Regions from separate parts of the Afipia sp. GW823-FHT06G09 genome, predicted to be linked through region 2. Evidence: riboswitches for the same ligand, from Rfam matches in the RefSeq annotation. Region 2 holds a riboswitch; the other holds the start of a gene.
What was found. Region 2 has a riboswitch for cobalamin ahead of metE (5-methyltetrahydropteroyltriglutamate--homocysteine S-methyltransferase). Riboswitches for the same ligand answer to the same signal wherever they lie in the genome.
Positions count from the first base shown of each region.

Region 1 (4,416 bases), on a different contig from region 2:
TGCGCGAATACCTCGGAACCCAGAAAGCCGACGGCAAGACCCACGGCGACACCTTCCACTATGTCTCGACCAACACCGACATGCTCGGCTGGGTCTATGAACGCGCGGCGGGCCGCGCCCTCTCCGATCTGCTTGGCGAATATCTCTGGACGCCGCTCGGCGCGGAAACCGATGCCTATGTCACGCTCGATCCGGAAGGCGCGATGCGCGCCGCCGGCGGCATCTGCGCCGCGCCGCGCGACCTCGCCCGCTTCGGCGAAATGATCCGGCAGCGCGGGGTCGCCAACGGCAGGCAGGTGGTGCCGGGCTGGTGGATCGACGACATCAACGACAATGGCGATCCGGCAGCCTGGGCGCGCGGCGATTTCGCCGAACTGTTTCCCGATGCGGCCTATCGCAGCAAGTTCTACCAGATCGACCGCAAACGGCGGACGCTGTGCTGTCTCGGCATTCACGGACAGTACATCTACATCGATCCGATCAGCGAACTGGTGATTGTCCGCGTCGCAGCCGAGCCGATCCCGCTCGATATCGAGGCGACCCGCGCGTGGCGGCGGGGATTCGACGCGATCGTCCGGCACTTCTCATAGGACGTCTGTTAGTTCATCGCGACCACGCCGGCATTCAGCGTGGTCGCGTAGGCGACCCAAGCCAGATACGGCGCGAGCAGCCAGGCCGCGGACTTGTCGGCGCGCGAAGCCGCGATCATTGTCATCACAATGGCGATCAACAGGCCGATGATGATAACGAGCGCGGTGCGCGTGCCGTGCCATCCGAAGAAGACTGGCGACCACGCCGCGTTCAGCGCAAGCTGAATGAGAAACCAGGTGATCGCCGAGGCCCGCGGAGCCGACGGCGCCGCGCGATCCCACAGGCGCCACAGGCTAACAGCCATCAGAATGTAGAGAACGGTCCACGCGATTGGAAAAACCACCGGCGGCGGCGTCCACCACGGCTTTGCCAGCGCCGCATACCACACCGGGATTTCGGGCCGCGTCACATATGATTCGAGAATCCCGACGCCGAGACACAGCAGCAGGCAGAGGGCTAACCGCCCGGCTGATTTCGACGTCATGACACCCCTCCGTAGACGCTCACCGCGTCAGCTTTTCCAGTTCGGGAAACGCGGCGTAGCTGACGCCCTTACAAAGATCCTCGGTCTCTTCAATGATGCGATCGAGCCGTCCGTCGATGTATACGCCCGCGCGCTCTTTCGCGCCGGCGTAACGTCCGGCACTGCGCGCATTGAAACGCACGCACACCACATAGCGGCGGCGTCCCCCAACTTCCTTTTGCGCCGGTTCTGAAATCCCGGCCTCGCGTATGCCGGTCGGGTCATTCAGATAGGTGCGCAGCAGGGCCAGCAGTTCGGGGCGGTAGTTCGCCGGATACGGCTGGTTCTCGATGCCGCGGTCGGCGGTGTAGGACAGGCCGTCGCTTCCGCCGGTCCATGCACAACCGGCGAGACCGAGCGCAACCAGCGCCAGCGCTGTGCTCCTCGCATATGTCACCAATTTGCAACGCATTCCGATGAAGTCCACGGCCTGAGGCATCCCCTTGGGTTTCTTGCACATTGTGTCATTGACAAGGCAACCCCTCGCCGGTTGATTGCAACCACGGCACAGGTGCCAGCGCAAGCTGGCGAATAGGGAATTCGGTGCCGCCGTGCGGCCTCATCAAGGTGAAGTTTGCACGGCCAGTCCGAAGCTGCCCCCGCAACTGTCAGCGGTGAGCCGTTGTCCAATAGGCCACTGAGCGAAGGCTTTTCAGCCAAGCTTGGGAAGGCGGGCAACGGCGGCGATCCGCGAGCCAGGAGACCTGCCTGTACCGGTCATCCTTCCGTCGCACGGGGCGTGCGAAGGGGCGGCTTTCCGCAGCGGTGACGTGACGTAACTGTTGCGGAGGTTCGGCCGATGGCCTGTTTCCTCAGTCAGGACGGAACGTATGGCGGCAGCAACCTGCCGCCGCACCGTCATGTCTGCGCGTTGTTACCGCGCCTCCGCGATCACATGCATCGGCGGGGCTTCAACGTGACACAATTTTCCAAATCTCTCTTTCCAAAAGCGGCATTCGCAGCGGCATGCCTCGCGGGCACCGCGCTGGTAAGCCCCACGCTTGCGCAGGACGCAGGCAGCGCGTTGCCGCCGATCAACGTCGACGCCAGCCGCCTCTATGGCGGCATCGTCGGCACATCGACAGCAACCATTACCGCCGAAGACATCGCACGTTCACCCAACCAGACGATTCAGGATGTGCTCGCGACCATTCCGGGCGTGCAACTCACGAATCTGTACGGCGCGGTGAACGGTACCGGCTCCGTCGTCGATCTTCGCGGGTTCGGCGCCTTTGCGTCGTCCAACACATTGTTCCTTATCAACGGCCGCCGTCTCAATGAGGCCGACCTTCAGGGCGTCGATCTCTCGACTATCCCGGTTCAATCGATCGCGCGCATCGAAGTCACGCGCGGCAACAGCGGCGCTGTGCTTTACGGCGACAACGCCGTCGGCGGTGTCATCAACATCATCACCAAAACGGGCGTGGGCATCGGCAAGCCGATCGCGGGGCGCATCGAGGGTGGTGTGGGCTCTTACGGGCAGCGCGAAGGCAATGGCTCGTTCAGCACCAACTCGGGACCATGGTCGTCCGCAGTGTTCGGCAACGCCGTTCATTCGGACGGATACCGGAAGAACAACAAGCTCGACCAGCAGAACGGGGTCGGCGAGATCCGCTACTCCACGCCTGAGTTCAGCGCATTTTTCAATCTGTCCGGCGACCGGCAGCAGCTCGGCTTTCCCGGCACGCGCGCGAACATGTACACCCTCGATTTTTTCAACTTCACCAACCAGTTGCTCGATCTGCGCGGCACGAGCACGCCGAACGATTACGGCAAGAAGCAAGGCGTCAACGCCACTGCGGGTTTCACAAAATCCTTATGGGCAGGCGCGGAGCTGATCGTCGATGGCGGCGTCCGCAACAAGAAGCAGCAGGCGGGTTTCTTCGGCGATCCCAACTATGTGCTGTCGTTTCCGGGCGATCGTTTTCCTTACGCCTATGTCGACTCCGATCTGACGACGTGGTCGATCACGCCGCGCCTCAGCATGAAGAACACGTTCGGCAGCGTGACATCGAGCATCCTGACCGGCCTCGACTACTACGATGCGCGCTACAGCTCGAACCGCCAGTACACGATCTCCGATCCGCCCAATCACGCCTACAACCTCTCGCAGCAAACCATTGCCGGCTACTGGCAGCAAACGCTGGGATTGTTGCCGAGCACCGACTTCTCCTACGGCGGACGCATCCAGCAGCTCAGCCTGAAGGCACGCGACAAGTACGATCCCACCGCGCCCGCAGGCAGCCTGCTGGCTCAGGCGACGCCTCTCGACAAGGACGAGACCAACCACGCCCTGCATGTCGGGCTCGAACATCGCTTCAACGAAAATTTCGCCGTCTTCGGCCGTGCTGCGCGAGCTTTCCGCACACCCAACGTGGATGAGCGCGTCGTTACCGGACCGGCGTTCGGAGGGGCCTTCCCATTTCCGCCGATTCCGCAAAACTTCGAGCTGAAGACGCAAACGTCCTACGATGTCGAAGGTGGCATTCGCATTCACGGCGGTCCGCTGGATATCCAGACCAGCTACTACGACATGCATCTGAAGAACGAGATCCACTACAATCCGGTCGCGTTCTACAACTACAACCTCGATCCGACGCATCGCTATGGTTCCGAGACTCAGGCATCGCTGCGGATCAACGAGGCGTTCAGGCTCAGGGGTGGTTTCGCCTACACGCGCGCCGTGTTCGAGGAAGGCCAGTTTGCCGGAAAGGACGTGCCGCTTGTTTCACGGCTTTCCGGAAGCGCCGGATTCACATGGAACATCTGGCAGAAGTACGCCGTGCTTGATGCCAGCGCACGCTTCTGGAGCAGCCGCCGTCTCGACAACGATCAGGCCAACACACAGGGTCTGATTGGCGCCAACGCGACCATCGACCTGAAGCTGAGCGGCGAGATCGACCGATTCTTCTGGTCGGCGGCTGTTATCAACCTGTTCGACGCCCAGTATTACGACTACGGCATCGCCAGCGCGTTCACGCCAGGCTCTTACGCGATCTACCCACTTCCCGGCCGCATGTTCCTGGTGAAAGCCGGCATGACGTTCTGACTCCAGCAGAACTGCCGCAAAAGAGCACGGCCTGCACCCATCTCGCGATGAGTGCAGGCCGTTCTTCTTTCCATGAACCGCTTCGATGCGGGGGCTATGCAATAGCGGTCACGGAAATATCAATGAAGAAGGATCAGCCCTTCTTCTGCACGGCGACGTGCTTCACAGGCGCCGCGGACGAGATATGCTTCTTGCTCACGACGGCGCTGGTCTTCTTGTGCGCCTTGTGATGCTTGATCTTCTTCGCCTTCAC
Region 1 is NZ_JBXAHF010000001.1:503,262-507,677, forward strand. It holds gene AC1Q67_RS02530 (serine hydrolase domain-containing protein) at 1-590, shown strand, start outside; gene AC1Q67_RS02535 (TspO/MBR family protein) at 599-1,075, opposite strand; gene AC1Q67_RS02540 (hypothetical protein) at 1,095-1,526, opposite strand; cobalamin riboswitch at 1,607-1,840, shown strand; gene AC1Q67_RS02545 (TonB-dependent receptor) at 2,010-4,163, shown strand; gene AC1Q67_RS02550 (His-rich protein BRANT) at 4,297-4,416, opposite strand, start outside.
Region 1: it holds a riboswitch for cobalamin, as region 2 does, so the genes downstream of both, AC1Q67_RS02545 (TonB-dependent receptor) here and metE (5-methyltetrahydropteroyltriglutamate--homocysteine S-methyltransferase) in region 2, are expected to answer to the same signal.

Region 2 (4,416 bases):
TTGACCGACCCGAGATTGCAGACCGCAACCTCGTCGTCCGACGTGTTCAGCGTGATCTCGGTGCAGAGATTAGATGAGTGAATCACGCCGACATGCTGCTGCGGCGAACGAAGGTTGCACGGGTCCTTGAACGTGATCCACGGATGCCCGGTTTCGAACAGCATGGTCAGCATGCGGCGCCACAGATCCGTGGCGCGCAGTTTCTTGAACACGCGCATCTCTCCACGCGCAGCCTTTTCCTCGTATAAAGCATATCGTTCAGCAAACGCCTTGCCGTAAAGGTCGTGCAGGTCCGGGGTCTCGTCGGGCGAGAACAGCGTCCATTCGCCATCCGCCTCGACGCGCTGCATGAACAGATCCGGCACCCAGTTCGCGGTGTTCATGTCGTGGGTGCGGCGGCGGTCGTCGCCGGTGTTCTTGCGCAGATCGAGGAATTCCTCGATGTCGACGTGCCACGTCTCGAGATAGGCGCAGACCGCGCCCTTGCGCTTGCCGCCCTGATTGACCGCGATTGCGGTGTCGTTGGCAACTTTCAGGAACGGCACCACGCCCTGGCTTTCGCCGTTGGTGCCCTTGATGTGCGCGCCGAGGCCGCGCACGCGGGTCCAGTCGTTGCCGAGTCCGCCGGAATATTTCGCCAGCAGCGCATTGTCCTTCACCGACTTGAAAATGCCGTCGAGATCGTCGGCCACCGTGGTCAGGAAGCAGGACGAGAGCTGCGGCCGCAGCGTACCGGAGTTGAACAGCGTCGGCGTCGAGGCCATGAAGTCGAACGACGACAGCAGGTTGTAGAACTCGATGGCGCGCGCCTCGCGGTCGATCTCGCGGATCGCAAGCCCCATGGCGACGCGCATGAAGAACGCCTGCGGCAGCTCGATCCGGTTGCCGTCCTGATGCAGGAAGTAGCGATCGTACAGCGTCTGCAAGCCAAGAAACTGGAACGACAGATCGCGCTCCGGCTTCAGCGCTGCCGCGATCCGCTTCAGGTCATAGCGCGCCAGTTCAGGATCGAGCAGTTCGGCTTCGATGCCTTTTTTGACATAGACCGGGAAGTATTCCGCATAGCGCGCGGTCATATCAGCCTGCGACGCATTGATCTGCGCGGAATGAACAAACGACAGCACTTCGGTGCGTAGCTTGTCGAGCAGGAGGCGCGCGCTGACATAGGCGTAGTTCGGCTCCTGCTCCACCAGCGTGCGCGCGGCCATGATGCCGGCCAGCGCAAGCTCGTCCTGGCTGATGCCGTCGTAAAGATTGCGCTTTGTTTCAGCCAGCACAGGCGCGGCATCGACGCCGTCGAGATTGGCGCAGGCTTCCTGAATGATCAGCATCAGGCGATCGGCGTCGAGCGGGACGCGCGCGCCGCTGCCCAGCGTGACATGCAGCTGCGGCTCGGACGGCGTTTTGACCGACCTGGCGGCGTCAGCTTCGGCGCGCTGGCGTGCGCGCTCCTCGCGATACAGCACATAGGCACGGGCGACCTTGTGGTGCTCGCTGCGCATCAGCGCCAGTTCGACCTGATCCTGAACGTCCTCGATGTGGAAGGTGCGCCCCTCGCCGATCCGGCGGGTGAGTGCGCTCACCACTTCGTTTGTGAGTTGCTCGATCACCTCGTGAATGCGGCGCGAGGCGGCTGCGGTGTGGCCTTCAACTGCAAGAAACGCCTTGGTCATCGCAATCGAGATCTTGCTGGCATCGAACGGCGAAACCGTGCCGTTGCGGCGGATGATCTGGAGCGGCGGCTCTGCCGCAGGGATAGCCAGTGACTCGGAACGCAACTGAATGAGAGGAGCGGATTTGGCGGCTTCGCGTTCGATCGAGAGAGACATCGGCAGACCCCGTGCGTGTTGCAATTTTTGGGGGCTGAGGCCGAAAGGCGCGTCGTCGCGGCGCGCGAACGCACCGAAGCACGCGACCGCCGGACACCCCGCCCGTGGACGTTCTTTTGGTGTCGCGGCAGGTCTCCTGGCTCGCAGGTCGGCATTGAATCCGGTCTTCCCGATGCGAAAACGCACCAGTGACATCGGTCGGATTCAACTCACTGCTTACAGTTGCGGGGGCAGCGCCGGACTTGCTGCATCGGAGTGCAACTCACCAGCTTCCCATCTTCGCCACAAGGCCTTGCGGCTTTGTAGAACCGTGACGTCTACATCTGGTGACTTTCACGGTGCGATGTCAAGCGGCTCGCGGTGTGAATAACCGGGACAATCACGCAACAGCGCAGAATGCGTCGGAAAACCGTCAAAGAAATTTTCCGCTGGCGTGAGGAAACGGCGCCTGGAGTTCAGGTCTGGCGATCACGCATCAAGAATCAGCTTGCATGATTCTCTTGCGCCGGCTGCCCACTCGCTCCCCGCGCGCGTCCGGCACAGCCGCGGTGGGAAGCTTTCCCTTTGACCGGGGGCAAGCCGCTTCACATAACTTGATCATCGCGGTTCTGCGGATCGGTGATCCGGAGCCAAGAGGGAATGCGGTGCGCGCGGCCCGAGAGGTTCGCGCAACTCCGAAGCTGCCCCCGCAACTGTAGACGGTGAGCCTCGTCCATCGGTGCCACTGAGGTGAAAGCCTCGGGAAGGCCGGACATCAGGCGTTGAACCGTGAGCCAGGAGACCTGCCGCGATCACAGTACGTCCACGGGCGGGGTGCCCCGGTGTGTCGCTTGCGAAAGGACGCTCGCCGCCCTTCCCGTTCGCGCATGTCCGGCCCTGCCCCCACATCACGGGGTTTTGCAATGTCGGGTTCTTCTACTGCTTCCATTCCTGTCGCCACGCTGGGCGTACCGCGTATCGGTCAGCGCCGTGAACTGAAAATCGCGCTGGAGAAATTCTGGTCCGGCAAGATCAACGAGGGCGCGCTGCGCGAGGCTGCGGCGAAAATCCGCGCCGACAACTGGACGCGCCAGCGCGATCTCGGCGTCACCGTGATCCCCTCGAACGACTTCTCGCTCTACGATCAGGTGCTGGACACCAGCGCCATGGTCGGCGCGATTCCGACAATCTACGGCTGGACAGGCGGACCGGTGTCGCTGGAAACCTATTTCGCGATGGCGCGCGGCAGCCAGAAGGATGTGGGCCACGACGACGGCTGCGCCCATAACCATAGTCACGGCCACGGCGTGCCCGCGCAGGAAATGACCAAGTGGTTCGACACCAACTATCACTACATGGTGCCGGAATTCACCAGGGATCAAACCTTCACCCTCGCCTCCACCAAGGCAATCGACGAATACCGCGAAGCCGAGGCGCTCGGCATCCAGACCCGGCCGGTGCTGGTCGGCCCTGTAACGTTCCTCAAGCTCGGCAAGGGCGAAAACCGGTTGGCGCTGCTGCCGAAACTGCTGCCGGTCTACATCGAAGTTCTCAACAGACTCGCCGCCGAAGGCGCGGACTGGGTGCAGATCGACGAGCCATGTCTCGTGCTCGACCTCGGTGCGGATGAAAAGGCCGCGCTGAAAGCCGCGTACAGCGAATTCGCGCTGAAGGTACCTGGCATCAGGATCATGCTGGCGACCTATTTCGGCGAACTCGGCGACAACGCCGACCTCGTCACCAAACTACCCGTCGCCGGCGTGCATCTCGATCTGGTGCGCGGCAAGGGCCAGATCGATACCGTCCTGAGCAAGCTGCCTGCGGATCGCGTGATTTCGCTCGGCGTCATCGACGGACGCAACATCTGGCGCGCGGATCTTGCGAAGGTTCTCGACCTGGCCGCCAAGGCCATCGCGGCGCGCGGCGGCGCGGACCGCATCCAGATCGCGCCCTCGTGCTCGATGCTCCACGTGCCGATCGACCTCGATCAGGAGACCGATCTCGATGCGGACCTGAAAAGCTGGCTTGCGTTCTCGGTGCAGAAGATGGGCGAACTGGCAACCCTCAACCGCGGGTTATCGGCAGGACGAGAGGCCATCAAGAGTGAGCTTGCGGCTTCCGATCAGGCGGCAGCCACGCGCGTCTCGTCGGCGAAGATTCACAATCCCACTGTGAAATCGCGCGCCGCCGATACGTCGCCCAAGCTGTCGCAACGCAGGAGTCCGTTCGGCGCGCGGCAGAAACTCCAGAGCAAGGTGCTCCGCCTGCCCTCGTTTCCAACAACAACCATTGGATCATTTCCGCAGACCGAGCAGGTGCGCAAGGCGCGCGCCGAGCACGCCAAGGGCCAGCTCAGCGATGCCGATTACGAGGCGTTCCTGCGCACGGAAACCGAGAAGGCGGTACGCTGGCAGGAGGACATCGGCATCGATGTCCTCGTGCATGGCGAGTTCGAGCGCAACGACATGGTGCAGTATTTCGGCGAGCAACTGTCGGGCTATGCCTTCACCAAGCACGGCTGGGTGCAGAGCTACGGCTCCCGCTACGTCCGTCCGCCCATCATTTTCGGTGACGTCTCGCGGCCGAAGCCGATGACGGTCGGCTGGTC
Region 2 is NZ_JBXAHF010000005.1:136,760-141,175, forward strand. It holds gene AC1Q67_RS21595 (ribonucleoside-diphosphate reductase subunit alpha) at 1-1,829, opposite strand, end outside; cobalamin riboswitch at 1,939-2,157, opposite strand; cobalamin riboswitch at 2,416-2,633, shown strand; gene metE (5-methyltetrahydropteroyltriglutamate--homocysteine S-methyltransferase) at 2,732-4,416, shown strand, end outside.